DNA from 2 places in the Sporosarcina sp. YIM B06819 genome. Region 2 is predicted to be linked to the other one. Evidence: a T-box and tRNA genes for the amino acid it is inferred to sense, from the RefSeq annotation. Region 2 holds a T-box; the other holds one or more tRNA genes.
What was found. A T-box is a leader RNA that pairs with one kind of tRNA and senses whether it is charged. The one in region 2 lies ahead of alaS (alanine--tRNA ligase), so its partner is inferred to be a tRNA-Ala.
Positions count from the first base shown of each region.

Region 1 (15,768 bases), on a different contig from region 2:
TTCATTACCGTAGGTGCAATTGCTTCTTCTACTGTCATCCATCAAGGGGAAGTTAGGGCAGCGACTAGCGCAGTTGCTAATCAAGGATGGAGCAAAGATTTCATCCAGCCTGTAAAAATAGGAGATCTCTTTGTCACCAATGACCAAGGTAAGCAGGTGACTGCTACCATTACGCTTGGTAATGAGGGAAAGACGGCTCATGTAAATGGCATTGAAGCGGGATCCTATACACTGCATGTGAAGCCGAGGGTAGTGAGTGGTAAGCGTCACGGCGCGCATGCATTCAAGTTCACAGTGGAGGAAGTACTTACACCCGTTTCCTCTGCCAAGGAGTTGATTGCGTATTTCGAGCAAGCGAAGGCTATGCAACAACCTCGTCTTGGCATTATGACGGACATGGTTACTGAGGAATCAGCAATGGCTGATTCTACGTCGAATAAATCAAGCGGCTCCTCTGATTATTCGACGACGAACAACCAAGTTGAAGGGGTCGATGAAGCAGATATTGTCAAAACGGATGGCGATTTTATTTACGCAGTAGTCGGTGATGGTAAAGTGTCGATTACAGATATCCGCAATCCAAAGAATATCGAACAAGCTGCGGCGATTAAAATGGAAGAAGGATTTTATCCATCTCAATTGTTCCTTCACGGTAAAACACTGGTCGTCCTTGGCGAGAAATATGAGCCATATCGGGAGGAACAGCAGGCAACCTCTAGTAAAAGGCTAATGCCTGTCAATAGCATGACAATGGTGCGGTTGTATGATGTCTCAAATCCGAAAAACCCATCGATGATCCGTGAAATTGGGGCGGAAGGCTATTTGAACGGTGCGCGAAAAGCGGGAGATATGCTGTACTTCATCACGAATGTCCGCCCATACTTTTGGATTATGGATACTTTCGATGGAGATATCTTACGCCCAAGCATGTACGATTCAAAAAGAAGTGCAGATGCTCAGCTACTAGATTACCGAGACATTGCGATTTTACCTGGTGCAGTAGAGCCGTCGTATTCAGTCATTACTGCTATCAATCTGTCATCACCAGCAACGAATAAGGTCGTCACTAAAGGCTATTTAGGTAGTAGTGAACAGTTGTATATGTCAGAGGACAATCTCTATCTCACTGCCACTGCTTATGATGATGTACCCACTTCCAATTCGAGTACTTCGGATATGATTATGTGGAATCCAGGCACTGCAAATACTGAACTATTTAAGTTTGCATTGAAAGGAACTGACGTGAAATTCCATAGTTCTACTGAGCTAAAGGGTCAATTGCTCAACCAGTTTTCGATGGATGAGCACAAAGGGTATTTCCGTGTAGTTATGACGGAAGGAAATACATGGGATGACAAAAATCCATCGAAAAATCATCTCTTTATTTTAGATGAAAACATGAAACTTACAGGCTCGGTTGAGGGGCTTGCCAAGGGTGAGCGTATCTATTCCGCGCGTTTTATGGGGGATAAGGCATACATGGTAACGTTCCGTGAAACGGATCCACTGTTTGTCATTGATGTAGCCAAACCTGCAGCTCCCAAGGTGCTTGGTGAACTGAAGATTCCAGGATTCAGTAATTATTTGCACCCACTTGATGATACTCATCTAATCGGATTCGGTTATGAAACAGTTGCCGAAAAGAATCCAAACGGCGGTGAGCCACGTATTTTGACGAAGGGCATGAAGATTTCACTATTCAATATTTCCGATTTTGCCAATCCGAAAGAACAGGATACGGAAATTATCGGTGGCCGAGGTACTTACTCGCCTATTCAATATGACCATAAGGCATTGTTCCAGCATAAAAACCGTAATTTGTACGGTTTCCCTGTTATGGTGTACGATGAAATCGGCAAAAAAGATTACATTGAGCTTCAAAGCTCGGGAGCACTCGTATACGAAATTACATCTGAAAAAGGAATTGTGTTGAAAGGCGATTTATTGACGAAGAATACGCAAGGAGAGCAATATTCAGATTGGGATAAGCAAATTCAGCGTATGTTGTATAGTAAAGATGAGCTGTATACAATTTCTATGAAGGAAATTAATAGTTATTCGTTAGATACATTTGGTACTTTGGGTGGCGTGAAGTTTGATTGAGTGGAAATGAAAAACGCGGTCCAGCACACTAATGCTGGATCGTTTTTTAGGTGAGATGAAATATTGGAGAATTTATTGGCCAGTTTGAGGGATTTATCAGCAAATTCAACGAAAACACCGTTATTCTAGCTACATGAAGTTATCCACTTGTTGATAACTTCATTCTTTGGATTTTACTCATTGTCATTTGTGGATTGCTTCGTTAAGATTATTCAAAAGGAGTGAAGAGGAATTGAACTTTATTCCTCTTTAGAGGAGTGAGCGGAGATTGTCAGCAGTGGATAAAGAGATAGCGATAGATTGTTGTCTGCTTGCGGGGCGCTTAATGATGGAAGCGGGAGCTGAGACGTATCGTGTAGAGGATACAATGGAGCGCATAGCTGAAACGCAGGAATTGTCGGCAACGCATAGTTTTGTTACGCCCACGGGTATCATTTTTACGCCAGGTAGTCCGTATCATACCAAACTAATTCGGATTAAAAATCGATCGACGGATCTTGAAAAAGTAGCGCTTGTCAACGATGTTTCTCGCAAACTATCCGCGGATGAATATACACTGGAGCAAGCTTATGCCAAGCTGAAAGAAATTGAACAAGCCAATGTGATGTTTCCATTATGGCTGCAAGTGATTGCAGCAGCTGTCGCCAGCGGTTGTTTTCTAATTTTATTTGAAGGAATATGGTCAGATGTACCAGCGGCCGTTTTTGCTGGTGGGGTAGGATTTATCATCGCGACCAAAATGCAAGAGTTAACGAAAGTTAGTTTTTTCGCGGAGTTCGTCGCAGCCTTGTTTATCGGCCTGATTGGTTACGGTGCAATTTCGGTTGAGCTGGGTACGGAGTTGGATAAAATCATTATTGGCTCTGTCATGCCTCTTGTTCCGGGCTTGTTGATTACCAATGCCGTGCGTGATTTGATGGCGGGTCATTTTGTGTCTGGATTATCAAAAGGTGCCGAGGCATTTTTAACAGCTTTTGCCATTGGTGCTGGTGTGGCACTTGTTTTATCTTTTTGAGTAGAGAGGTGAAGAAGGTTGACGTGGGTTACGCAGGGGATTCTTAGTTTTCTGGCGGCCGCAGGGTTTGGTATTATTTTTAATGCACCGCGCAGGATGTTATTCTATTGTGGTTTTGTAGGCATGACGGGTTGGCTCATTTATAGTACGTTCAATCAGTATTCGGGTGATCCCATGCAAGCTTCTTTCCTTGGTGCTTTTACTGTCGCTATTGTTGCACATCTGTTTGCTAAACGCTTCAAAATGCCGATGATTATTTTTAGTGTTGCGGGCATCATCCCACTTGTTCCAGGAGGCATGGCTTATAATGCGATGCGTCATATTGTTGAAAATGATTATACAACATCCATTTCATATGCTTCGCGCGCTTTTATGGTGTCTGGTGCAATTGCGATGGGGCTTGTTTTTGCAGAAGTGATCATTCAGTTGTTCTTCCAATCAACGATGAGAAGAAAAAAGAAAAAATAACATGAAAAGGGAGTGCCTTTACATGCCAGGCACTCCTTTTCATTCATTTAATTGTCCAATAAAATTTTATCTCCACTGACGGGAGCGCTAATATAATAGCCTTGAATTGCATCTACGCCCATTGTTTTAAGTAACTCAAATTGCTCTTCGGTCTCGACGCCTTCTGCAACGACATACAAGCCTAACGACTTACCTAACTGAATCATTCCTTCGACAAGTCGCTGTGTCTTGGAATGTGTCAGTAAGGAGCGGATAAATAGCTTATCAATTTTCACCTTCGAGATAGGCAAGCTTTGTAGAAAACGGAATGATGCATAACCCGTTCCAAAATCATCGAGTGCGAACTTAATCCCTTCGTCTTGTAGCTCTTTCATCTGATGAATGATGGATTGCTCTTCTTCAGCTTGAAGTGCGAATTTCTCCGTAATTTCCAGTTGAATACTGCTTGCAGGACAGCTTGTTTCTTCAAGAATTTTAGTAATTTTGTCTTTCATGCGAGAATTGCTAAATTCACGGACAGAAGAGTTCACAGCAATACTGATGGCATGTCCTTTGTCATTCCATTCGGTAGCCAGTTTTGCGGCTTCTTCCAATACGAATGCACCGATTTCGTGGATAAGTCCATTTTCTTCTGCGATGGGAATCAGTTCGTCTGGTGAAATGTAACCAAGCTCTGAATCTTCCCATCTAACAAGCGCTTCATACATATTTACTTTATTGGCGGAAACATCAAATTGTGGTTGGTAGACGACTTGTAAATTGTTTTGGTTTAATGCAGTTAGCAATTTACGGTCAATGATTGCCCGTCTGTTTAGACCTTGGTGCGATGCGGCAGACAATGAAGCGATTTTCTTGCCACCGTTGTCCATAACATCTTTTGTTGCGACTAATGCAGCTTTCATCAAATGGTTATATGTCAATTGATCTTCAGGGTAACGAACGATACCTCCACTAACTGACAAGGGTATTGCGCTATTTTCGATATAAATAGGTTGTTGTTCAAGAAATTGTAAGAATCCTTGCACATACCAATCACCAAACGGTGTGAGAACCACAAATTCATTAACACCAATTCTTGCAATCGGGTTATCTTGGAAAAACCGCTTCAATCGATTGGTGAATGATTTAATAAGTTCTTTTTCCGATTCAGGGGACTGTAAATCTTTTAACGTGTAAAAGTGATCGATTGTGATATAAACAAAAGAGAAATGTTTGTCTTCTGCAATCGATTCATTGACAGTAGTTTCAAGCTTATAGCGACTCATCAATCCGGTTTCATAGTCGATAAAAGCAATTTGCTGGAGTCGTTCACGTAAATGGACATCATCTGTAATGTCTAACTCGAGGAACGTCACAGAAACGAGTCCAACACCGGCTTGTATAGATGGAACGGCAATCATCGTGACAAAGTAAGGCTCAGTTAAGCGTGTTGTTTTTTCAACAGTACCGAACCATGTCTTGCCGTTTGTGACGGTGTTCCAAATGGCGTGTGCTTGGTTTTGACTTGCCTCTGTTTCAGGAAACATTTGCCACAATGTCTTTCCGAGAATACGCTTTGGTGTCCATTTGCTTGTATCTAAAAAATTCTTATTGGCATAAATGATGGATCCTTCACTATCCGTTCGGTTTACCATGTAAAATTGCTCAAGGCTTTTCATGATGTCTGGAATTTCGGGTGATTCCGGCATGAGTTGCTCGTTTTGTGGTTTCATACAAAAGTCTCCTTCTGAATGTACTATACTCCTATTATAATGAAATTTTCCCATCTGTACATCCTGAAGTTGAAGAATAGATGACAATTTACTTATATCAAGAATAAATTGCTAGTGTAGAGGGGGTAAAAAGATGGAGAGACTAAAAGGAATTGTCATGATTATTTCGGGTGCCATGCTTTGGGGAGCTACGGGACCTATGATGGAGTGGATTCTATTGAACAGCGCCATGTCAGTTTCTTATATGCTGACAATACGCCTATTAATTGCGGGGACATTCTTGCTAGCTATGTTGAAAATGCAAGGCAAACCGATAGGTCTTCCATGGAAGCACAAGGTCTGGGCACGGCAGCTACTCATTTTTGGTGTATTTGGTATGCTTGGTGTCCAATACACGTTCGTTGCTGCTATTGAATCAAGTAATGCGGTCATTGCAACCTTATTTCAATTCCTTGCCCCGATTTTTATTATTATGTTCGTGACGTTTAGACACAGGGTGTGGCCACCTGTCGTACAGGTGTTAGGTATGTTCGTGACATTGATTGGACTATTTTTACTAATGACAAACGGCTCGCTTTCTGGATTTGCTTTGAGTCCAGTAGCAGTGATTTGGGGAATTGTACTTGGATTCACTTTTTCGTTTTATACATTGTACCCAGTCCGACTCATGCAAGAATGGGGCGTTCTACTCGTTATCGGTTGGGCAATGATTATCGGTGGTGTGACACTTTTCGTGACGAACCCTTTACGAATCATCACGCATCTCGACTATTTGGCAGATTGGAACGCAACGGCTATGCTTCTTCTTGTCATTATGGTTGGGACACTCGCCTTCATTTTATTTATGAGCAGTATGAAATACATATCGCCGGTTGAAACAAGCATATTATCAAGCTTTGAGCCGCTGACAGCAATGGTTATTTCTGTCTTGTGGTTGGGACAAGTACTCGGCATGTGGCAATTGACGGGGGCCATTGTCATGCTGATTGGCGTGACTTGGTTGTCGATTGCGGGGAGTAAGGTGAAGGCATAAGAATAGAAAAGGACCGATTCCCACTGGGGCTCGGTCCTTTTTTCTTAAGGTTACATATAAGTTTTCAATTCGCTGGTCTCACCTCTTGTCCGAAATATCGCGCGATTCAGTTTGGTTGGCTATACACAGTTCAGTAGCTATGGCATAATAAAGTCTACTAATTAAACACGCCTTGGCGTGTTTGCGTCCAGATTTTGAATTGAGCTTGAGGCCTACAGAGGGGAAGGATTGAACTGCATCCTTCCTTGTAGGTCATGCAGTCGTTGCGACAGGACGTCGCGAACTTAGACTGCCTTCCATAACTCCCTTCAAAATCTGTGACATCCGCCGGAGGCTTAAATCAACAGGAGGAAGGATTGAACTACATCCTTCCTTCTGTTGATTTAATGATTCGTAAAACGAAAGAGTTTTTGGGGGTTGAAAAATGAAAACAGTGTTTGCTTATGCTAAGCCGTACAAATGGTCAATAGTTATTGCCTTATTTCTAATGTTACTGGAACTATCTGTTGAGCTCATTCAGCCACTACTCATTCAAAAAATTATCGATGATGGCATTCTTGTGGGGGACGAGACCGTCATTTGGACATGGGGCAGTGTCATGATGGTGCTTGCATTCGTGGCTTTATTTTCAGGAGTCATCAATTCCTACTTTGCTGCGCATGCGGCACAAGGTTTTGGCTATGATTTACGTCAGGCACTTTTTCGTCAAGTGCAGGCATTTTCAATGGCAACGTTCCTGCGTTTTCCAACGGCCGGTCTCATTACGCGCCTAACGAGTGACGTGACAATGACGCAAAACATCCTATTCATGGGTCTCCGCATTATGATGCGTGCCCCGTTACTTGTCATCGGAAGTTTAATCATGGCATTCATCGTCAACGTTAAACTGGCTTTATGGTTAGTCATTGGTGCCCCGTTCTTGCTGATTTTCCTTTATTTCATGGCGAATAAAGGAGTCGGTTATTTTTCTGGGGTGCAGCAACGATTGGATCGAGTCAACCGCGTCATTCAGGAAAATTTACAGGCGGTCAGGCTGATTAAGGCTTATTTACGCGGTATGTACGAGGCGAGTCGTTTTTCAAAAGTATCTGATTTACTCAGAAAAGATACGGTTACAGCGATGCGCATGATGGAGCTCATCTTACCGGTTTTGCTCCTTATCATGAACGGCAGTTTAATGGCTGTGCTATGGTTCGGTGCTGTGGAAGTGCGAGAGGGTGGCGTACAAGTAGGGGAACTAGTTGCCATCGTCAACTATGCGATGCGCATGACAGGGGCGTTTTCAATGTTTGCCTTCATTATTGTTGCATTTTCACGTGCCAAGGCTTCGGCAGAACGGATGGAAGAAGTACTCCTTGCGAATGAAGACCTGGAAAATCACACAACGGAAAGTTCTGGATTCAGCCGGTTGGTGGGGGATTTGCGTTTTGATCATGTCTCCTTCCATTACCCCGGGAAACCAACACCTATATTGGATGACGTATCGTTTCATGTAGCAGCAGGAGAGAAGCTTGCCATTATGGGCGCAACTGGCTCTGGAAAATCGACCTTGCTAAACTTAATTCCACGTATTTTTGAAGCGACAGGTGGAGAGATTTTTGTCAGTGGCACTGAAGTAAAGGACTGGGCATTAAAGGATTTACGCGATACCATCGGACTTGTGCCACAGCAATCGATTTTATTCACAGGGTCGATCTTGGAAAACTTGTCGTGGGGCGATACCGAAGCACATGTGGATGAACTAGAACTAGCGGCTAAAAAAGCGCAAATCCATGAATCCATTGATCTGTTCCCGCAAAAGTATAGCACTCGGGTTGGGCAAAAAGGGGTGAACTTATCAGGTGGGCAAAAGCAGCGGCTGTCGATTGCGCGAGCGCTTGTCCGGAAACCGTCCATATTAATTTTAGACGACAGTACGAGTGCGTTAGATGTCAAAACGGAAACGGCATTATGGGATGCGCTTGAAGGAGAAGCTGCAACGATGCTCGTTGTGACGCAAAAAATTCGTACAGCGCAAGGGGCAGATAAAATTCTTCTCCTCGATGAAGGTAAGGTTGTTGGCTATGGCACACATGCCGACTTGATGGAACAATCTGCGCTCTACCGAAAAATAGCGCAATCGCAATCGGGAGAGGAGGTCGTGTCTGATGTTACGCAGCATTCGTAAGCCATTTGGCTATGAACCTATTATTATAAAAGATGATTTGAAAAATCCTAAAAAGAAAAAGGGAGAACGTGCAGGAAACTGGAAATCAGTGCTCTACCGTATTTGGAAGCTAGTTGACGAACAACGCGGCTTGCTAATAACCGTATTGGCCCTCGTTTTTGTCAGCTCCGTGTTGGCATTACTGGGACCACTGATGATTGGAAAAATCATTGACAACTATATTATTGCGATGCAGTTTGATGGTCTTGGCGGTCAAATCGGTCTTCTCATTGCTATCTATATTGGCTTGTCAGCCGCGACTTATTTTCAAAGTTTTTGGATGGTCGGCATTGCACAGCAAACGATTTTCCGATTACGTACGAGTTTATTTAGCCATCTTCAGAAGTTGCCAGTCACGTTTTTCGATAAACGGCAACATGGTGAATTGATGAGTCGAGTGACGAATGATATTGAAAACGTCAGTCAAACGCTGAACTCTTCCTTTATCCAAGTGTTTTCAAGTATTTTGACGCTGACGGGGACACTGGCGGTAATGTTGTATTTGAGTCCATTGCTGACGTTGCTGACGATGATTATCGTGCCAGTAATGTTTGTGGCGATGCGTTGGATTACACGCCGTACAGGTTTATTGTTTAAAGAGCAGCAGCGTGCAGTTGGGGAATTGAACGGTATGATTGAAGAAACGATTTCCGGCCAACGCATTGTTAAAGCATTCTCGCAAGAACAGCGTGTTATGGAAGAGTTTGCGGAGAAAAGTGATCGACTGCGGCGTACAGGTTTTTGGGCGTTGACGTACTCTGGTTTTATTCCCAAAGTGATGAATATGTTGAATAACGCTGCTTTTGCAGTTGTCGCGGGTGTCGGTGGACTATTGGCACTTAGAGGCGATGGGGTTGTGACGATTGGAACGATTGTGATTTTCTCGGAGTTTGCACGCCAGTTCACGCGCCCGCTTAACGATCTGGCAAACCAGTTCAACACAGTCCTGTCTGCGATTGCCGGGGCGGAACGTGTATTCAAGATTATGGATGAACCAGTTGAAGAAGATGAAGCGACAGGACATGCAGAGACAATTTTGCGAGGAGATGTTGAATTTCGCAACGTGTCATTTGGTTATGCAGTGGAAACCGATGGCTATACGGTTGATGGGGTTTCATTCCACGTAAAAGCGGGGGAGACGGCGGCGTTTGTTGGGGCAACGGGAGCGGGGAAGACAACGATTATGCAGTTGCTCGCTAGATTTTATGAGGTTGATAAAGGTGAAATCTATATTGACGGTATTCCGATTAGTGAGTTGCCGCGAAAAACATTGCGTAGTCAGACAGCGTTTGTGTTGCAGGATCCGTTTCTATTTGAAGCAACTGTGCTTGAAAATATTCGCTATGGTAAGCTGGATGCGACTGACGAGGAAGTCATGGCTGCGGCCAAAAAGGCCAATGCGCATAGTTTCATTAGCCGACTGGAAGATGGCTATGACACGGTGTTGACCGCGGATGGTGGTGAAATTTCACAAGGACAGAAGCAGTTATTGTCCATTGCAAGAGCGCTTGTCGCGGATCCTGTACTCCTTTTGCTGGATGAAGCCACGAGTAGCATTGATACAGTGACGGAATTGCAAATTCAAGAAGCACTTGATCGTTTGATGGCAGGCAGAACGAGCTTTGTCATCGCGCATAGATTGAACACGGTTCGCAAAGCTGATACCGTTTATGTAATGGAGCGAGGGAAACTGATTGAATCTGGAGACCAACAGGAATTAATTGAACGCCATGGGGCTTATTACAACATGTTGGCGGAGTCGAAAGTATAAAGTTAAAGGGCTACAAGGATATCTCCATCCTTGTAGCCCTTTTAACTTGAATCAGCAAATATTTTTATGCTAAAAGTGAAGCTTCGGATACAGAAGTCCAAACTCCCTGCTGATTCAAGTTAAGCCTCCGGCGGATGTCACAAATTTTGAAGGGAGCGGGAAGGCAACCTAAGTTCGCCGCGTCCTGCGGCAACGGTTGCATATCCGCATCCTGCGGGCACGCAAGCGCAATTCAAAATTTGGACGCAATTACGCCGAGGCGTAATTGATCATTGTATCTCTTCAATATCAAGCCTCGTGCCATCATCAAAGTCGACTTCTAGATCGAACTTCGAGTAAGTTTCTAGCTGGTACCATTTTAAAATTTTGTCGATTACTTCTTGAGGCGGTGTATCCTTGGTGATAAGAATATCCATAAAAAGCTTATCCAGCTCATCCATTGCGGCGCTGTCTGTCAATTTGATGTTGGTTAGTTTATTGTCGTAATCTGCCTCTAACTGTTTGCCCACCTTGTAATCGGCTTCAATTGCATCTTTGCCATCGACTTCAATATCAAGATCAAAGGATGTAAATCCGTAACCATCCCCGGTTTCAAGGGAGCCTCCCGCTTTCTCTTTTTCGTGAATAAGAGCCGCATCCTCCCGATTCGGTTTGTCGGCATTTTTCCCGAAGTTGCCGCATCCACTAAGTATCAAAGTGCCCGATAATGCTGCGGCGGCGAGTAATGTAAATTTGTGCATCTCTACCACACCTTTCAAATAAATTTCTTATACGTAGTTTACCTAAATACGGCTGAATTAAACCAAAGAGCGTTTCATGCAATAAAAAAACCGGCTTTTCAGCCGGCGTAGAAAAATAATAGATAATAGCAAAATCCGTTATGGAATTACCACTTCGCAATATGTTCTTCTGAGCAACCAAGCATGTTGCGAATATACAACGTGGAGCCGTCTAGGAGCTGCACTGTACCATTGAAGTAGCCAACAAGCTGGTGAACTTCCGTACGAATAACTTTGACATTGGTTGTAGCTATGCGTTCAAAAAAGGGTGTAAATTTGAGGTCGACGGTATCTGAAAACTTTGTTCGAATTTTCCAAGGTCCCATAAAATTGGTCTTGTCATAACTAAACAGTACATCTTCATGAATTTTAGTCATCAGTCCATCTACAAATACAGCATTCTCTGTCATCCCGGTACCATCCGTCCACTTCCCGCCGAAATTCAGCCCGATTCGGCGATTGCCAAGGCGCTGCGATGCCATCGCCCAGTTCCACTCTGTGTTACGTGGCCAGATGCCTCTTCCATAATCGAGCACAGCAAAACTGTATTCGGGATTGAAATCATAACGCCGTTCGCCAATCTTCACAAAGCCTGATGTTGGTAGCGAGTGATGCTTCGCAGTGAATTGAAAAATGTCCCGACTTTTAGGAATAACGACATTCAACGACTCGTCGTCTGGTGGATGAGTAATATGCAGATCCGCATGAAGCACTTCATTGTCAAAGTCTTGGATGGTTACGGATAGATGCGTTTCGCCTTGGATATTGACAATTTGAACAGTCAAGCTGTCATTGACGAATTTGACGCTTTCAAGAACTTCCTCCGGCATTTTAACAGTACGTCCGACGGGGATAGTAATTTGTTTTTCATAAAATCGTTGCGTTTCGTAATCCAAAATATAGACCAAACAGACAACTGCATAATCGAGATGGCTGATTGTCGCAGAAAATAGCAAATCCTCTCCGTACACACACCAATAATTCCATTTTTTCTTGCGCATAAAATGACCCGTCAAATTACTCTTAATAAGAGGTTGCCGGGCAAAACCGATTGCTTCTGGATTTAATAGCCCCTTGCCGTCACATAGCGCAACAGGGCTGGTGATTTCTCTTTCTGCATGCTGCATGAAGACTCCCCCTGCCTATTGTCTTTTTTGAATATTGTTGTTATACTTTTATTGTACCAAATTTTTGGGGCATTAGCTCAGCTGGGAGAGTGCTTCGCTGGCAGTGAAGAGGTCACCGGTTCGAGCCCGGTATGCTCCATATGAAACACGAAGAGCACCCGATTTATTCGGATGCTTTTTTTAGTGCATTGAATCATCTACTACTGCCTGTAAAGAAAGGAAAATAGCAATGATTGATAATAGTATATTACCTTTTGATACGACTTTATTGGAAGTACTTGAAGATATGGTGTTTATTTCGAAAGTGGAACAGGATTCGACGTTTACCTATGCTTATTTCAATCATTTGGCTATTCAACATGCCAATGTAAACCGGGATGCAATCGGTAAGACCTTTAGTGAAACGCATGATCTAGAGCTTAGTACGTTCTTGTACAATCAATATAGCAAAGTCTTGCAAACTAAAGAACTACTGATTTATGAAGATTCTTATCTATCCTCTTTAGGAGTCAGGAAATATTCAAACACCCGATTGACGCCTTTATTTGATCTGACGGGGACATGTACATATATTATAGGTGTTGTGAAAGATATTACAACTGAAAAACTCGCACAATTAGATAGTGAAATTTCGTGGAATAAGCTTGTGGAAAGTGAAAAGCAATTCCGAATCATTGCCGAAAATGCCCAAGACGTCATTGCGCTGATAAATGAAAAGCTTGCGTACACGTATGTTTCTCCTTCTAGTAACGAAGTTTACGGGTTTGATTCCTTTGAATATATTGGGAAATCAGCAATTTGGCATGTGCACCCGGAGGATATATCTCGTTTGGAACAGGGCTTTATAGAAGTATTGTTAGGGGCCAAAACATCTAGTTTGCGTCTAAGAATTAAGCATAAGGTGGACGGCTGGCTGTGGTCGGAATTGAAGGTGACGCCTGTAAATGATAAATGGAATAATTTTAAGCATATGGTCATGATTATCCGTGATGTAACGTTACAAAAAAAGAATGAAGATCAACTTGAATACTTTGCGTACCATGATTTTTTGACGGAGTTGCCAAATCGTCGCCTTTTTACGGATCGATTACAGACAAAATTGGATCATTTTCGGGATAGCGGAAAAGGTTTTGCGGTTTGTCTGCTTGATATCGATCATTTTAAAAATATTAATGATCAATTCGGCCATGAAGTAGGTGATTGCGTCATTCGGGAATTTGGTAAGAGATTATCTGGAAACATCGGCAAAGATGCAATGGCTGCGCGTCTTGGTGGGGATGAATTTGTCCTTCTACTGCCTAATGTAGGAACGGAAGAACTTGCTCAGAAAACTGCGATGGCTGTTAAATCTGCTATGAAAGAACCGTGGTCAATGAGGCATAAGATGTTGCATGTGACGACCAGCATGGGGATTTCCCTCGTTTCATCTACAGAGGCAACAGTTACCTCTGTCTTGAAAGATGCTGACGATGCAATGTATGAAGCTAAAAAGTCAGGAAGAAACTGTTTTCATATCATACATTCTTCATAAGTATCCGGTCTATTCGGGTACTTTTTTAGTGCTGTAATTTATATAGATCGTCTCAAGGCTACTTCTCTAATGCATTCCGCCCAATTTATTTTCATATGGTGGCGTAGGGAGGGATTTCACAATGTACGACAGGGAAGCCGCTGTCCGCTATGCGAACCAGTGGTGGAACGGCCGCAATCCGGCATTTCCATCGTTTGATGTGGATTGTACCAATTTTATATCGCAATGTTTGTTGGCGGGTGGGGCGCCGATGCACGGCTATCCGAATCGTGAGCGAGGCTGGTGGCTGCAAGGGGGGACATGGAGTTTTAGTTGGTCAGTGGCTCATTCATTGCGCTGGTATTTAGCCACTTCGAAAAAAGGATTGACGGCTACACAAGTGTCGTCGGCCGAGCAACTAGGATTAGGGGACGTCATTGCCTATGATTTTGAAGGGGATGGTCGCTACGATCACTCCACCATTGTTACTGCGAAGGTGGGCGGGGTTCCTTTCGTCAATGCGCATACATTCGACGCACAACATCGCCTGTGGGACTATAAGGATTCCTATATGTTTTCCCCCAACGCCAAGTACGTCTTTTTTAAAATCAACGACCAATTTTCATAAACAAAAGCAGTCCGCCTTTAGTAGTTATACTAGTAGGCGGACTGCTTCTATTTATTAATCAAACCACAATACAGCAAGCGTCCCCTCGCCCGCATGAACCGCAAGAACGGAGCTGATATCGCCAATTTTCACTTCAAGATTAGGTACCTGCTCTGTAATCAGGTTTTTCAAATGGATGGCCTGATCCAAAACGTTACCGTGCATGAGATGGATATTCCTTTTCCCTGCATGATCACTAGCCGCTATTTTATCAACTAAGTATTGCAGTGCCTTCTTCTCGGAACGTACTTTATCGATAGCTACCAGTTCGCCATCCTTCGAAAGTTGAACAATCGGTTTCACTTTCAACAAACTGCCAAGGAAAAACTGCACGCCGCTCATTCTGCCTCCCTTGTACAATTGGTCAAGCTGACCGATTAAGATGTAACTATGCATTGTTCCAGCCAGTTTCTCAAGCTCCGCTTTAATGGCTGGCACGCTTGCTCCATTGCTGTACATATCCATGCCTTTTTCAATTAACCCCGTAATGCCGTAGGACAGCGACAGTGAATCGATAAACGTTACAGGAAATCCAGCAAGTTCAGCCCCAGTCGTCGAGGAAGCGAGCGTCCCGCTTAATTTGCTGGATACGTGAATCGCGATGGCTTGTTCATACTGCTCTGCAATTACTTTAAAACGTTCTGCGAACTCCCCAGCGGAAGGCTGTGATGATTTTGGGAATTCTTCTGCATTTTTTATTTTAGCGTATAATTGTTCGGGAGTTAGGTCGACCCCATCGACAAACTGTTTTTCACCGAAATGTATATTCAAAGGAACTGAAAAGAAATCGGGATGTCGTTGAAGTTCCTCTGAAACATAAGCGGTACTGTCTACAATCCATGCAATCGGCTTTTTATTCATAAAGTAAATCAATCCTTATCTATGTTTTTTTAATTGCTATTATTATACCACGAAAAGTAATTCGGATGTATTCTGAAAGTTATCAGTAGAGTGATATTTGGAGAGTGAAGTGTCAACTTGGCTGTGGTTGGGGTATAATGAATGCAGTATGGAGTAAAGGGGATATGTTTTATGAATGAACAAGCTTTGTCTGTTAGGGATGCGATTATTTCGCGTCGTTCGATAAAGAATTTTAATGGCCAGCCGGTAGATCCGGAAAATATTGCTGAGATAATGGAAGATGCTACATGGGCGCCGAATCACGGTAACCGAAATCCATGGCGCTTTGTTGTCGCAGCCGATAAAGCGTATGTGAAGTTTCTCGATATTTTACGTGAATACGGTGTGGCAAAATGGCAGGATTTATCGGAAGAGGATCTTGAAAAACAAATGAAGAAATTCACAGGACCTGGTGCAGTTGCATTTGTTATTGTTCCAGAAGATGCTCGTCAAAAAGAACGCTTAGAAGACTACGCA
Region 1 is NZ_JAWLIQ010000005.1:201,444-217,211, forward strand. Features, by position in the region: gene R2B72_RS03740 (beta-propeller domain-containing protein) at 1-2,103, shown strand, start outside; gene R2B72_RS03745 (threonine/serine exporter family protein) at 2,372-3,118, shown strand; gene R2B72_RS03750 (threonine/serine exporter family protein) at 3,137-3,586, shown strand; gene R2B72_RS03755 (EAL domain-containing protein) at 3,634-5,298, opposite strand; gene R2B72_RS03760 (DMT family transporter) at 5,432-6,331, shown strand; gene R2B72_RS03765 (ABC transporter ATP-binding protein) at 6,756-8,498, shown strand; gene R2B72_RS03770 (ABC transporter ATP-binding protein) at 8,479-10,308, shown strand; gene R2B72_RS03775 (YusW family protein) at 10,578-11,048, opposite strand; gene R2B72_RS03780 (DUF2804 domain-containing protein) at 11,195-12,214, opposite strand; tRNA gene R2B72_RS03785 (tRNA-Ala) at 12,281-12,353, shown strand; gene R2B72_RS03790 (diguanylate cyclase domain-containing protein) at 12,444-13,745, shown strand; gene R2B72_RS03795 (amidase domain-containing protein) at 13,867-14,352, shown strand; gene R2B72_RS03800 (DegV family protein) at 14,407-15,252, opposite strand; gene R2B72_RS03805 (nitroreductase) at 15,424-15,768, shown strand, end outside.
Region 1: it encodes a tRNA-Ala, which carries the amino acid that the T-box ahead of alaS (alanine--tRNA ligase) is inferred to sense. The anticodon was not compared.

Region 2 (15,768 bases):
ACAAAAGGACGCTACGGATTGACAATCGTTGTGGAGCTTGGTCGCAAGTATGGAGAAGGTCCTGTACCGCTACGAAAAATTGCCGAAGAACAGGAGTTGTCTGAAGCTTATCTTGAACAACTAATTCCTCCGCTTCGCAATAGCGGTATCGTGAAAAGCGTCCGCGGTGCATATGGCGGGTATATGCTTGCTAAGTTGCCAACGGAAATTACGGCTGGCGATGTGATCCGCATACTTGAAGGGCCGATTCAGCTTGTTGAAGGGCTTGAGGGGACGGATGTTCCACAACACGAACTTTGGCATCGAATTGGGGATGCTGTCCGCGGTGTGCTCGATACGACAACGATTCAAGACTTAATAGATTCTGGCCAAACGGCTGAACGTGATAGTTATATGTTCTATATTTAAAGGAGTCTTCTGATATTATGACAACAATTTACTTAGACCATGCGGCGACGACGCCAGTCCATCCGGCCGTCAGCGCAACGCATTATAAACTACAGCAAACTATTTTTGGTAACTCTTCTAGCATTCATAGCAATGGTAGAGAAGCTAGAAAATGGTTGGATAACGCAAGAAAAACGTTAGCTCAGTCCATTCACGCAGAGCCTGCAGAAATAGTTTTCACATCGGGTGGTACAGAAGCGGATAACAACGCGATTTTTGGTACGGCTATAGCGATGAAAGACAAAGGAAACCATATTATTACGACAACGATCGAACACCATGCTGTCTTAAATCCATGTAAACAACTGGAATTGCTTGGCTACGACGTTACGTACTTAGAAGTGGATACCAATGGGCAAATTAGTGTCGAACAAGTGAAAAACGCATTGACGGATCAAACGATTTTGGTATCTGTTATGTACGGTAATAATGAGGTTGGCACCATTCAACCGATTCGTGAAATCGGCGAATTAGTGAAAGACCATCAAGCGAAATTCCATACAGATGCTGTCCAAGCGTATGGTCTCGTTCCGCTGGATGTGGATGAACTCGGTGTCGATTTATTATCCGTATCAGCCCATAAATTGAACGGACCTAAAGGAATTGGCTTCCTCTATCAGCGCAAAGGAACCGATACGACACCTTTATTATTCGGTGGAGAGCAGGAACGGAAACGACGAGCGGGCACAGAAAACATTCCTGCCATTGTCGCTTTTTCAGAGGCGGTAACCATTGCAGGACAAGCGATGGACCAAAATGTGGCGAATTATAAGCGATACGCTGACATTTTAACGACTGTATTAGATGACCAAGGTGTTTCTTACGAAGTGAACGTCCATGACCGTGTAGAAAAACTTCCACACGTCCTCAATATTAGCTTCCCAGGAACTGATATTGAATCACTTCTCGTCAATCTCGATATTGCAGGCGTTGCTGTATCGAGTGGCTCAGCATGTACAGCAGGTTCGCTTGATCCATCGCATGTACTAACTGCCATGTTTGGAGAGGGCTCACCGAAGCTACGAAATTCAGTGCGCTTCAGCTTTGGTCTTGGTCTTGATGAAGACAGCGTGAAAAAAGCAGCAGAAACAACAGCGGAAATTGTGAAAAGACTAGTGAAATGAACTTACAAAGGATGAAAAACATATGAGAACAGCAAAAGCACCCGCGGATACGCGCGTCGTCGTCGGCATGTCAGGCGGCGTCGACTCATCCGTTGCGGCACTTCTATTAAAAGAGCAAGGCTATGATGTCATCGGCATTTTCATGAAAAACTGGGATGATACGGACGAATTTGGGGTCTGTACAGCAACAGAAGATTATGAAGATGTCATTAGTGTATGTAACGAAATTGGTATTCCGTACTACGCAGTTAATTTTGAAAAACAATATTGGGATAAAGTTTTTACTTATTTCCTTGAAGAATATAAAGCAGGGCGTACACCAAACCCGGACGTTATGTGTAATAAAGAAATTAAATTCAAAGCATTCTTGGAACACGCAATGAGTTTAGGTGCAGATTATTTGGCAACGGGCCACTATGCACAAGTCGTTGAAGTAGAAGGCGGCGTGTCCATGCTACGTGGAAAAGATGAAAACAAAGATCAAACGTATTTCCTCAATCAGCTGACGCAGGAACAATTGCAAAAAGTCATGTTCCCGATTGGACATTTGGATAAAAGCTTAGTGCGTGAAAAAGCGGTTGAAGCGGGACTGACGACTGCGGCGAAAAAAGATTCTACGGGTATTTGTTTTATTGGCGAACGCAATTTCAAGGAATTCCTCGGGCAGTATTTGCCAGCACAGCCTGGCGTTATGAAGACGATGGATGGCGAAGTGGTCGGTCGTCATGACGGACTTATGTATTATACAATCGGTCAGCGCCACGGTTTGGGTATTGGTGGAGCAGGTGACCCATGGTTTGTTTTTGGTAAAGATTTGGCGACGAATGTGCTACTGGTTGGCCAAAATTTCCATAACGAAGCGCTGTTTTCGGATAGCTTGACGGCTATTGATGTTAGTTTTTCAACAGTGCGTGAGTTGCCAACGACATTTACTTGTACGGCAAAATTCCGTTATCGTCAGCCAGATACAAGCGTGACAGTTGAGCTGACAGGCGATGGTACAGCTACTGTTACATTTGCACAACCCGTACGTGCTATCACACCAGGTCAGGCGGTCGTCTTCTATGATGGGGCCGAGTGTCTTGGCGGCGGAACAATCGATACGGTTATTAAAAATGGACGACAACTTGAATACGTTGGATAAGGGGAATTTGAAGATGAATTACAATGAAATCGGTATTACTGCACTACAAGATGGAGAATATGAGAAAGCGGTAGAATCGTTTGTCAAAGCGGTTGAAGCCGATCCGGAAAATGCTGTTGGTTACATTAACTTAGGCAATGTCTTTGCTTCACTCGGGGATGCTGAAAAAGCCGAGCCGTTTTTCCAAAAAGCCATCACATTCGATGCGGAAGCGGGTACAGCTTTTTACGGTCTTGCCAATCTTTATTACAATAAAGAGCGTTACGAAGAAGCGGCTAAATTATACGAAACAGCGATCCGTCATGGCGTTGAAGAAGCAGACGCTTTTTTCATGCTCGGTAAAAGCCTTGAACGTTCGGGCAATGAAAAACTAGCGTTGCCTTACTTGCAGCGGGCAGCTGAATTGGCGCCTGATGATTTAGAAATTCGCTTATCTTATGGAATAGTACTGGCGAATATGGAACTCTTTACAGAAGCGGGAGCTGAATTCCGTTTCATTATCGAACAAGACGAAGAAAATGCTGATGCTCATTATAATTTAGGCTTCTTGTATGCTGTGTCAACAGAACAGAAGGCTGATGCACTTGCACATCTCGAAAAGGCATTTACAATTGATCCAGAGCATGTACAAGCGCGTTATATTTATGACATGATTCAACTGGGTGAAAACGACAAGTAAGGGGTGGCGGTGATGGAAGGACACATGGAGGCAACAAAGAAAGATGAAATTTTTTTGATTGGGCGACCGGTTGTGACTATCTTCCATAATCCCGACAACCTTTTTACCATTGTCAAATTGAAAGTGCGCGACACGAACAGCGGCTATGAGGACAAGGAAATTATCGTCAAAGGGAGCTTTCCACAGCTAACAGCTGAAGAGGATTATAAATTTACGGGTAGACTTGTCAATCATCCAACGTACGGTGCGCAATTTGATGTGCAGACGTTTGCCAAGGAAATGCCGGCGACGGAAACGGGACTGATTCATTATTTGTCGGGTGATTTATTTCCTGGTATTGGGATGAAAACAGCGCAAACGATTGTCAAAAAACTTGGTAAAGACGTTATTAAGAAAATTTTAGATAATCCATCTGTCTTAGATGTGGTTCCGAGACTATCAGATGAAAAGAAAGAGACACTCGTCTCTGTTCTTGCACAAAATATGGGCCTTGAGCGAACGATTATCCAGTTAAATGAATGGGGATTCGGTCCGCAAATCGCCATGCGTATTTATCAAACGTATCGAGAAGAAGCCATTTCACAGCTGACTGAAAATCCCTATCGATTGATTGAAGAGATTGAAGGCGTTGGCTTCCAGCGTGCCGATGAATTAGGGAAGAATCTTGGCATCACGGGGAATCATCCCTCAAGGATAAAAGCTGCGATTCTCCATTCGATGAATCAGGCGGTGCAATCAGCAGGACATGTTTTCCTAGAAGCTGAAGCGGTTTTACCGGAGGTCAAGCGTCTCCTTGAGATGAGTCAGTCTATTGAAATTCCATTTGATGCTATTTCCCGGGCAATTATTGAATTGGTTGAGGAAGGGAAGCTAGCGGCGGAAGGGCGTAGACTCTACATACCGTCGTTGTATTTTTCTGAAATCGGCATTGCGTCAAAGATTGAGCGAATTATGCAAAATGATACAACAGACCAATTTCCGGTGTCTGAAATAAGAAAAGCGGTTGGAGAAGTGGAAGAACGGCTCGGTGTCAACTATGCAGAAACCCAGGTAGCAGCGATTGAGACTGCACTTCATTCATCCGCGATGATCTTAACGGGTGGTCCGGGGACGGGGAAAACGACTGTTATTCGTGGTCTCGTTGAGGTCTATGCGGAACTGCATGGCTTGTCGCTCGATCCGAAGGAATACGCTAAAAAGCAAGAGCCGTTTCCGATTGTCTTAGCGGCGCCAACAGGACGTGCGGCGAAGCGGATGTCCGAATCGACGGGCTTGCCTGCCATGACGATTCACCGCTTGCTTGGATTTAACGGACTGGAAAAGGAAGAAGAGACGGAGCGGGAAGTGAAGGGTCGTCTGATTATTATCGATGAAATGTCGATGGTGGACACCTGGCTCGCCCATCAGCTACTGAAAGCACTAGCGGATGATGTCCAATTATTATTCGTGGGTGACCAAGACCAGTTACCGCCAGTCGGACCAGGTCAAGTGCTCAGGGATATGCTGGAGTCAAGCAAAGTACCCGTCGTTGAACTGACTGAAATTTATCGACAAAGCGCGGGTTCAACGATTATTGAAATGGCTCATATGATTAAACGCTCCGAATGGTCCGCAGATATTACGCAAAAGACATCCGATCGATCGTTTATTAAAGCGGGCGCTGACCGTATTTTAGAAGTGGTCGAACAAGTTGTGAAAAATGCCATAGCCAAAGGACATCATATCAAAGACATTCAAGTGCTAGCGCCGATGTATAAGGGTCCGGCTGGTATTGATGGCTTGAATAAGATGATTCAGGAAATGGTTAATCCACCAGGACCCCAGCGCAAAGAAGTTGTGTTTGGTGAAGTTGTTTACCGCATTGGTGATAAAGTGCTGCAGCTTGTCAATCAACCCGAAAGTAACGTTTTCAACGGGGATATGGGGGAGGTCATCTCCATTATCAAAGCAAAAGAGACGATTGATAAAAAAGAGTTGCTTGTCGTGTCGTATGATGGCATTGAAGTGACGTATGAGCGCAATGATTTGAACCAAATTACATTGGCGTATTGCTGCTCAATTCATAAGTCTCAAGGGAGCGAATTTCCGATTGTAATTATGCCCGTCGTTCGTAGTCAACGTAAAATGTTGCGGCGTAATTTACTGTATACAGGGATTACGCGAGCGAAAAATTTTCTGATTCTATGTGGGGAGCCGGAGGAGTTTAGAGCGGGTATTAATCGAACGGATGAACTTGAGAGACAGACGACGTTGAAAGAGCGCTTGAATGGCGATGTTGTTGTGCCAGAAAGTGAAGTCGTTTCCGAGCAACAATCCGAAGTGCAAGCGCCAGAAGAGGCCACGCAACCAAAAGTGTATGAGTTGACGGTGGATACATTCATTACAATCGACCCAATGATTGGCATGAAAGGTGTTACACCTTACGACTTTCTTGAAGTTGCCGATTGACAATCATCCTGAACTTTTCTATAATCAATCCATTCATCATATGAAATACGTTGACGGAGAAAGTACACATAGCTACTCGTTCAGAAAGAAGCCCCTTGGCTGAAAGGGCTTTCGAGGGTGCATGTCGAAAAGCTACTCCTGAGTGCAGCTCATCCCTGCCGTCCGCCGCGTTAAGGCAACCAGAGATGCCGAATGCAAGTCATTCGGTAATTAGGGTGGTACCGCGAGACTAACATCTTCGTCCCTTGTTTTAGGGGCGGGGATTTTTTGTGTTTCGCCCACAGGATGTGGCGTACTTAGGATGCATGACCTTACAGGAAGTCGCGCACTTAAGCCGCCTTCCATGCATTTTCACAAAATAAGGAGGAATCATTCATGAAAAACTTAACAACGTCACAAATTCGTACGCTATTCCTAGAATACTTCAAAGAACACGGACACAGTATCGAGCCATCCGCACCGCTTGTGCCAATTGATGATGCATCCCTACTATGGATTAACAGTGGTGTCGCAACACTGAAAAAATATTTTGATGGACGTGTTGTGCCGGAAAATCCACGTATCGTAAATGCACAAAAATCAATCCGTACGAATGATATTGAAAACGTAGGGAAAACAGCGCGTCACCATACATTCTTTGAAATGTTAGGGAACTTCTCAATCGGCGATTACTTCAAAGAACAAGCCATCCTTCATGCATGGGAATTCCTCACGGATGATAAATGGATTGGCTTTGATCCAGAACTATTGTCGATTACGATTCATCCAGAAGATGAAGAGGCGTATGCAATTTGGCGTGATCAAGTCGGCATTCCAGAGCATCGTATTATTCGTTTAGAAGGTAACTTCTGGGATATCGGTGAAGGTCCAAGTGGTCCGAACTCAGAAATTTTCTATGACCGTGGACCATCATATGGAGATGATTTCTCGGATCCTGAATTATATCCAGGTGGAGAAAACGAACGCTACCTTGAAATTTGGAACTTGGTATTCTCAGAATTCAACCATAATCCAGACAATACGTACACTCCACTACCAAAAAAGAATATCGATACAGGTATGGGACTTGAGCGTATGGCATCTGTCATTCAAAACGTTCCGACGAACTTCGATATCGATATTTTCCAGCCGATCATTCGGGCAACAGAACAAGTTTCTGGTGAGAAATACGGTGTCGATGACGAGAAAGATACAGCTTTCAAAGTCATTGCAGACCATATTCGTACAGTTGCTTTTGCTATCGGAGACGGAGCATTGCCATCCAATGAAGGACGTGGCTATGTACTAAGAAGATTATTGCGTAGAGCCGTGCGTTTTGCTAAACAATTAGGCATTCACAAACCGTTCATGTATGACCTTGTACCAGTCGTTGGGGAAGTGATGAAAGACTTCTATCCGGAAGTGGATGTTAAACAAGCTTTCATCATGAAAGTTATTAAAAACGAAGAAGAGCGCTTCCATGAAACATTGAATGAAGGATTGGCGATTTTGACAGGAGTTATCGACAAAGCTAAATCATCTGGCACAGCTGTGATTGCAGGAGCGGATGCATTCCGTCTATATGACACATACGGCTTCCCGTTTGAACTAACGGAAGAATTTGCAGAAGAAGCAAGCGTCACAGTTGACCGTGCTGGCTTCGACGCAGAAATGGACAATCAGCGTAAGCGTGCACGTGCAGCTCGTCAAGACGTCGATTCTATGCATGTTCAGTCGGGCGTACTAGGAGAAATTCATGACGAAAGTGAATTCATCGGTTATGATACGCTGGAGTGTCAATCAACAGTCGTTTCTTTATTGCAACAGGGCGCTTTGATAGACAGTGCATCAGAAGGGGATGAAATTCAGTTCATCTTAGATCGAACACCGTTCTACGCAGAAAGCGGTGGACAAGTGGCGGATAAAGGGACAATCACTGGCGATACATTCATTGCGGATGTCAAGGATGTTCAGAAAGCACCAAATGGTCAAAACTTGCATACTGCAATTATCCGTTCGGGTGAACTGCTAACAGGTGCGACAATTCAAGCTGAAGTTAATAAAGAGGCGCGAAAACTGACAATCCGAAACCATACTGCAACGCATCTACTCCATAAAGCATTGAAAGAAGTGCTTGGTGAACACGTCAATCAGGCAGGTTCGTATGTAGGACCAGATCGATTACGTTTTGACTTCTCGCATTTCGGTCAAGTGACGAAAGAAGAACTTGAAACAATTGAACAAATTGTCAACGAGAAAATATGGCAAGATATCACAGTGGATATTGCGCAAAAACCAATCGCAGAAGCGAAGGAAATGGGCGCAATGGCACTCTTCGGTGAAAAATACGGAGATGTTGTCCGCGTTGTATCAGTAGGCGATTATTCATTAGAGCTTTGCGGAGGCTGTCATGTTGCATCAACGTCTGTCATCGGTTTATTCAAGCTAGTATCTGAAGGTGGAATCGGAGCAGGTACACGTCGTATTGAAGCATTAACAGGGCAACAGGCTTACCGTTCATTCAAAGAAGAGGAAGCGACGCTTGTCAGTGCGGCAAGTCTGTTGAAATCAAATCCAAAAGACCTTGTCACGAAAATTGGCACTGTACTAGCGGATATGAAAGAGCTTCAGCGTGACAATGAATCACTTTCTGCTAAACTAGGGAACAGTCAGTTAGCAGATGTACTAGCGGCGGCGCAACAAATCGGTGATGTGTCGGTTATTGCAACACGTGTCGATGTGAAAGATAATAATGGACTCCGTCAGATGATGGATGAAATGAAACAGAAGTTATCAAACGCGGTCATCGTTCTTGGAGCGGCAGCAGATGGCAAAGTAATGCTTGTTGCGGGTGTGACAGATGATTTAAAATCAGGGAACTATCATGCTGGTCAAATCGTCAATCATGTAGCCACACAATGCGATGGTAAAGGTGGAGGCCGACCAGATATGGCGATGGCTGGAGCAAAAGACGCATCAAAACTTGATGAAGCGCTACAATCCGTGTATGATTATGTCAAATCTGTTTAATGTGCTTCTGCGCGATTGATGAAGTAATACAAATCGGGTATAATGAACATCAGCAAGCTACCTGGTTCGTAAAACGGATGATCTGAAAGCGGGGTGTCGATCATGAATTCATACGACAAGACGATGAAATTCAATTTTCCCGAAGAGTCGATGGAGCAAGAAGTGAAGCAGGTTATGCTCCATGTGCATAAGGCACTTGATGATAAGGGCTATAACCCAATCAACCAGATTGTTGGTTATCTTCTATCGGGCGATCCTGCATATATACCACGTCATGAGGAAGCACGTAATTTAATTCGGAAATTGGAACGAGACGAGATTCTTGAAGAACTTGTGAAGTTTTATATCCGTGAAAACGGAGGCAAACCGAATTGAGGACAATGGGATTGGATGTTGGGACCAAAACGGTCGGCGTTGCGATCAGTGATGCTCTTGGGTGGACAGCCCAAGGCATTGAAACGATAAAGATCGATGAAAGTGCCGGCCAGTTTGGCATGGAAAGAATTCAAGAACTCGTAAAGGAATACGATGTTAGTGGATTTGTAGTTGGCTACCCCAAAAATATGAATAACACAGTTGGACCGAGAGGGGAAGCATCTGAAAATTATGCGGAACTTTTGACAGATACATTCGGTTTCCCAGCAACATTGTGGGATGAACGGCTGACGACGATGGCAGCAGAGCGTGTGTTAATAGACGCAGATGTGAGTCGTAAAAAAAGGAAGTCTGTTATTGATAAGATGGCAGCAGTCATGATACTTCAAGGGTATCTTGATTCAAAAAATTGATGAGGTGATCGGAATGGAACACGGACAAGAAACAATGACGATTGTAGATGAGAATGGTATTGAGCACGTATGTGAGGTTATTTTCACATTCGATTCAGAGGAATTTGGTAAATCTTACGTACTTTATCACGTATTAGGCGAAGACGATACGGATGACGATGAAGAAGTTGAAATTCACGCATCTGCTTTCGTACCTTCTGAAGATAATGTAGATGGCGAATTATTGCCAATCGAAGATGACGCTGAGTGGGAAATGATTGAAGAAATGTTAAACACGTTCCTTGCTGAAGAGGACGAAGACGAAGAGTAATCCATAAGTGCACGGACGGGACGGTGCAGGCCGTTCCGTTTTTTGCATTGCTGTAACTGGTAAGGAGCTTTGATGGATGCTTCAATCGAAAGAGGTGGATAGCGCATGGAAAATGGTTCGAAAAAGGATATTATGTTCGAACGAATGCGTGAAAAGAAGAAAGAAGTGAAAATCATTAGGCGAATTGTTGTGATCATAACACTAGTTGTTTTGATTGTTGGACTTATCGGCGGTCGTTCAGTCTATAAGTATATAACAGGTGCATTGCAGCCAATTGATCCGAATTCTGAGGAAGTCATTGAAGTCGAAATTCCGATTGGTTCAGGTCTGGACACGATTTCTGCCCGATTGGCTGAAAAAGGAATTATAAAGGATGCCCGCATCTTTAAGTATTATGCAAAATTCAATAATGAATCGCAATTTCAGGCAGGTACATACGGTTTGACGAAGGCGATGACATTGGACGAATTAATCGAAAGTCTAAAAACAGGACGAGTGTATAGGGAACCCGTATTTACGATGACGGTCCCGGAAGGTTTAACCTTGCAGCAAATTGCCGCAGTTGTTGAAAAGCGCGCAGGAATTCCAGCAAAAGAATTTTTGGACTATGTTAATGATGAAGCGACGATTAATATGCTGATGGGGAAATATTCAACTATTATTACAGAGGATATTCGAGCAGAACATATTAAATATCCGTTAGAAGGTTATTTATTCCCTGCAACTTATCCTTTCTATGAGGAAAAGCCTACGGTTGCGACAGTTGTGGATACAATGGTTCAAGCGACAGCAACAAATGTTACACCATTTTTAGATTATCTCCAAAGCAAAGAAAAATCGGTGCACTGGTTACTAACGTTTGCTTCCTTATTAGAAGAAGAGGCGACAGCACAATCGGACAGGGAAACCATTGCGAGTGTATTTTATAATCGCATGAAGATTGATATGCCGTTGCAAACAGATCCGACTGTCCTTTACGCGTTAGGGAAACATAAGGACCGGGTTCTCTATGCTGATTTGGAAGTGCAAGACCCCTACAATACGTATGTCAATAAAGGATTACCACCAGGACCAATTGCTGGAGCAGGGAAATCGTCGCTCGCAGCCGTAATTGACCCAGCTACGACGGATTATCTTTATTTCCTGGCGGATAAGCAAGGTGTCAATCATTTCACTGATTCGTACGATCAACACTTGAAAAACCGTGACCTGTATTTGTCCGGAGACTGAGAGGAACAGAATGACTAAGTATGCGGCATATATAGCCAATTTTAACAAAGAGCAAAGTCCGTTTGTCGTTGAAATGGAACAGTATGCAGCAGCGCATCATGTGCCGATTATGGATAGAGGCGGTATGGAGCTGTTTATCAGCCTGTTACGCCTTCAACAGCCGCAACGTATTCTTGAAATTGGCAGTGCAATTGGCTATTCTGCTATTCGAATAGCCGAGGCATTGCCGGATGCTGCAGTCGTGACGATTGAACGAGATACTGCTAGATATGCGAAAGCTGTCGATTATATTACCCGCAGTGGACTTTCAGAGCGAATCACCATCTTTGAAGCAGATGCCTTGTTGACAGAGCAGGCTGAAATTTTTAATCAAACCTACGATGCCTTGTTCATCGATGCTGCTAAAGGACAATATCAACGTTTCTTTGAAAAATACTCACCGACCGTTACTCAAGGCGGCGTTATTTACTGCGACAATATGTTCATGCATGGTGTCATACTATATGATGAACAAGAAATTCCAAGACGCAATCGTACGATGATACGTAATTTGAAAGAATTCACAAAGTGGATTATGGCCAATCCGGAGTATGAGACATCCTTGCTACCCGTGGGGGATGGGCTATTAATTGCAGTGAAGAAATAATGATAGGCTAAGGAGAAGTTAAATATGCAATCCAGAAAACCTCTCGTCATCGGTATCGCCGGTGGTTCGGGATCCGGTAAGACAAGCGTTACCCACTCAATCTATGAGGTGTTTAAAGAGCATTCTGTCGTCGTTATTGAGCAGGATTATTATTACAAAGATCAGTCTCACTTGGCGTTTGAGGAGCGACTTGAAACGAATTATGATCATCCGCTGGCGTTTGACACAGATTTATTGATCAGTCATGTAGAGAGCCTTCTAACTCGCAAACCGGTGGAGAAACCAGTGTACAATTATTCATTACATACACGGTCTGATGAGACAGTACACATTGAACCACAGGACGTTATTATCCTGGAAGGGATTTTAGTGCTGGAAGACGTCCGCTTACGTGAGTTGATGGACATAAAGTTATTTGTTGATACAGATGCGGATTTACGCATCATTCGCCGCATGATGCGGGATATTAAAGAACGAGGTCGTACAATCGAATCAGTCATTGACCAATATTTATCAGTCGTTCGTCCGATGCATAACCAGTTCATTGAACCAACGAAGAGATATGCTGATATTATCATTCCGGAAGGTGGTCATAACGAAGTCGCGATAGACCTAATGGTTACAAAAATAAAAACAATTCTTGAATCTGGAACGAAACTGTAATATGATGATGACAGAATTCTATACAGATGAACACTATGTCGCATACCTATCGCGGGAGTGGCATAGTATTTTTATGAAGAGGAATATGAGGAGTGTTGTAAAATGATTAGTGAGAAGAAGTTTCCAATGACTGTAACAGGTAAACAAAAATTAGAAGAAGAGCTTGAGTTTTTAAAAACAGTTAAGCGTAAGGAAATCGTTGAACGCATAAAAATTGCACGCAGTTATGGCGACCTTTCGGAAAACTCGGAATACGATTCTGCAAAAGAAGATCAAGGTTTCCTTGAAGGTAAAATTTCAACGCTTGAGTCTATGATCCGTAATTCTGTGATTATTACTGAAGACGAGATGAATACCGATGAAGTGCGACTTGGGAAAACGGTTACATTTAAAGAATTGCCGGATGGCGATGAAGAATCGTATACGATTGTTGGTTCTGCCGAAGCTAATCCAATCGAAGGTCTTATTTCAAATGACTCACCGATCGCTAAAGGCTTAATTGGCCGCCGCAAAGACGAAGAAGTGAAAATTATAACGCCTGGCGGAGAAATGCTAGTTGTCATTCTTGAAATAAAATGAGTTGTTAAAAACCGCCTTCTATTTTAGAAGGTGGTTTTTAAGCATTTCTTACGCAACAAATCATCTTAAGAATCGTCTACTACATTGTAAATGGCCAACAAAATGGAGATGGAGGATGATGACATATGACTGAAAGAGGACCTGACTTTTCAAGGGCAAGACGTAACAAAAATCGCAAACGTTCAAGTACTATTTTGAATATCATGATTGGGGTCGTTGTCGTACTCATTATCATTGTGGCTTCGACGATTTTCCTTGGAAATGATGACGATGGAAATGTGGCGACGGAAGAATTGTTTGCAACAGACGGTACTGACAAATCTTCAGAGGATATCGAAAGTGAAGTAATTGAGGATGAAGCTACTATTGAAGAGGACAAGGATGAAGCAGAGGAAGATGAATCTTTATCCTCAGGAAGTGAGAAACCTGCTGAAACAGAAGAAACACCATCTGAGCCAGAAGTTGAAATAAAGGAAGAAGATAAAAGTGTTGGTTCAGTTACTTTTGTCACGTCGGATGATGATATCGTTGCCGAGACTATAATAAGTGCAGCATGGCAACCAATCGGTACAACTCAATCAGGCGAACACGCATCGCAGTATGATCGGGAATCGGTTGACTGGGCTGAAAAACAGCAAGCACTTGCGTATGCAACTGGGCTTTCACAAAATGCAATGATCTTTTGGAAAATCAAGAATGGCGGTGGACCGCAGAAGTCTGTAGGCATTGTTTCTTCGACTGATAAAGCAGAAAAATATCGTGTCTATTTAGAGTGGGTGGATGGCGAAGGCTGGAAACCTGTTAAGATGGATGTATTAAAGACGTTGGACTTTGAGTATTGACATGGTAACTAGTTTATTTATGAATCGAGTGGAGGAAGCAGCATGAGAATCGCAGTAATTGGGGCAATGGAAGAAGAAGTAGAATTGTTACGGGAAGAAATCGGTTCTGGGCAAGCAACGACAGTTGCGGGCTGTGAATTTATCGAAGGACAAATCAAAGAACATACGGTGATTCTTGTGAAAAGTGGCATTGGTAAAGTGAATGCTGCTATGGCAACAACGCTTCTTTTGAATAATTTTAAGCCAGATGTCGTATTGAATACAGGGTCAGCAGGTGGGTTTTTAGCGTCACTTGAAGTGGGGACGGTCGTTATTTCAGATGAAGTGCGCCATCATGATGTCAATGTGACAGCATTCGGCTATGAGCTTGGGCAAGTGCCTGGACAGCCTGCGGCATATCGTTCAGATGTCAAGCTGATTGACGTAGCCCGCGCTGCTGTCGAAGAGATTGGTGAACATGCACATGCGACAGGGTTAATTGCTTCTGGAGATACATTCATGAGCGATGCACAGCATGTTGATAAAGTGAAAGAGCAATTCCCGACAATGATTGCAGCGGAGATGGAAGCGGCAGCTGTTGCGCAAGTTTGTCATCAATTTGGTACACCTTTTGTAGTCATCCGTGCATTGTCAGATATCGCAGGAAAAGAATCATCGATTAGTTTTGATGAGTTCCTTCCTATCGCTGCTCGTCATTCAACGGATATTGTTTTAAAAGCTATCTCGAAACTTTAAGCATTTCGTGGTAAGATAAGTCTATGCGTAAATTATATTGATAGTTTTTCAAGGAGGGAATTCACATGTTGTTTCTAATGGCAGGTGTGTTTATCGCATCAACAATCATTGCAGTCGTCATTTCCCGCGAGGTTCGTGCTTGACTGAGTAAAAAAGAAGAGGCGCTTCCTATGTTGGGATCACTCCCGCATGGAAACGCCTTTTTGTTTTTTTTTACGGCGACTACAAAATGCCTTCCTTATTCATTGTACTCATGCTTAAATAGCTGATACAATTTAACGATTGCGCGTTTTTCAATGCGGGAGACGTAGCTTCTCGATATATCGAGTTGTTCTGCGATCTCTTTTTGCGTCATGGGTTGATCGTCGAGCAAACCGTAGCGCCTTTGAATGATTTCGAGTTCCCGACCATCGAGTTTTCCAAGATGGCGATATAATCGTTCTTTGCGTTCTTTGTGTTCAACTGTTTCGACTGGGGTTTCATCATCCGTTTGAAGCAAATCGGCAATTTGCAGTGATTGACCGTCTTTATCCATACCGATTGGGTCGAAGAGGGAAACGTCTTTTTGAACTTTTTTCTGTGTGCGCAAATACATCAGTATTTCATTTTCAATACAGCGGGCCGCATAAGTAGCCAGTTTCGTTTTGCGGTCAGGTGTAAAACTGTTGACGGCTTTCATGAGTCCGATGGTTCCAATCGAGATATAATCATCAAGTAATTCATGTTTTGGATGGAATTTTTTTACGATGTGAGCAACGAGGCGCATATTACGTTCAATTAGTTCATCTCTAGCGTCTTCGTCGCCTTCTGCAAGGCGCTGTAAGCAAGCCGCTTCTTCTTCCTTCGAAAGGGGTCGCTGGAAAGCCTGCCCTCGAATATAGCCGATCACTGCAGGAACTTCGAGCCATAGCTGAACAATTGCCATGACAAACCCGCTCATCGGGCCACCTCCTGTGTCGTTGTATGACAGCATATGCGGTCGGGTCCTGCCATATCACCGATTTTTTAGTCGGACAGGCGATACAGGATGTCCGCATTTTCACGTCTAGACTTCATGCGGTTGCCTTACACTTTTGTTCAACAATACATGTAAAGCCCGCGATTATGTTATAATCATTTCAGAA
Region 2 is NZ_JAWLIQ010000006.1:115,307-131,074, reverse strand. Features, by position in the region: gene cymR (cysteine metabolism transcriptional regulator CymR) at 1-408, shown strand, start outside; gene R2B72_RS04650 (cysteine desulfurase family protein) at 426-1,571, shown strand; gene mnmA (tRNA 2-thiouridine(34) synthase MnmA) at 1,594-2,715, shown strand; gene R2B72_RS04640 (tetratricopeptide repeat protein) at 2,729-3,394, shown strand; gene R2B72_RS04635 (ATP-dependent RecD-like DNA helicase) at 3,407-5,842, shown strand; T-box leader at 5,884-6,091, shown strand; gene alaS (alanine--tRNA ligase) at 6,218-8,851, shown strand; gene R2B72_RS04625 (IreB family regulatory phosphoprotein) at 8,954-9,226, shown strand; gene ruvX (Holliday junction resolvase RuvX) at 9,223-9,639, shown strand; gene R2B72_RS04615 (DUF1292 domain-containing protein) at 9,653-9,949, shown strand; gene mltG (endolytic transglycosylase MltG) at 10,055-11,179, shown strand; gene R2B72_RS04605 (O-methyltransferase) at 11,190-11,825, shown strand; gene udk (uridine kinase) at 11,850-12,488, shown strand; gene greA (transcription elongation factor GreA) at 12,591-13,067, shown strand; gene R2B72_RS04590 (YrrS family protein) at 13,193-13,909, shown strand; gene mtnN (5'-methylthioadenosine/S-adenosylhomocysteine nucleosidase) at 13,952-14,644, shown strand; gene sigK (RNA polymerase sporulation sigma factor SigK) at 14,883-15,584, opposite strand.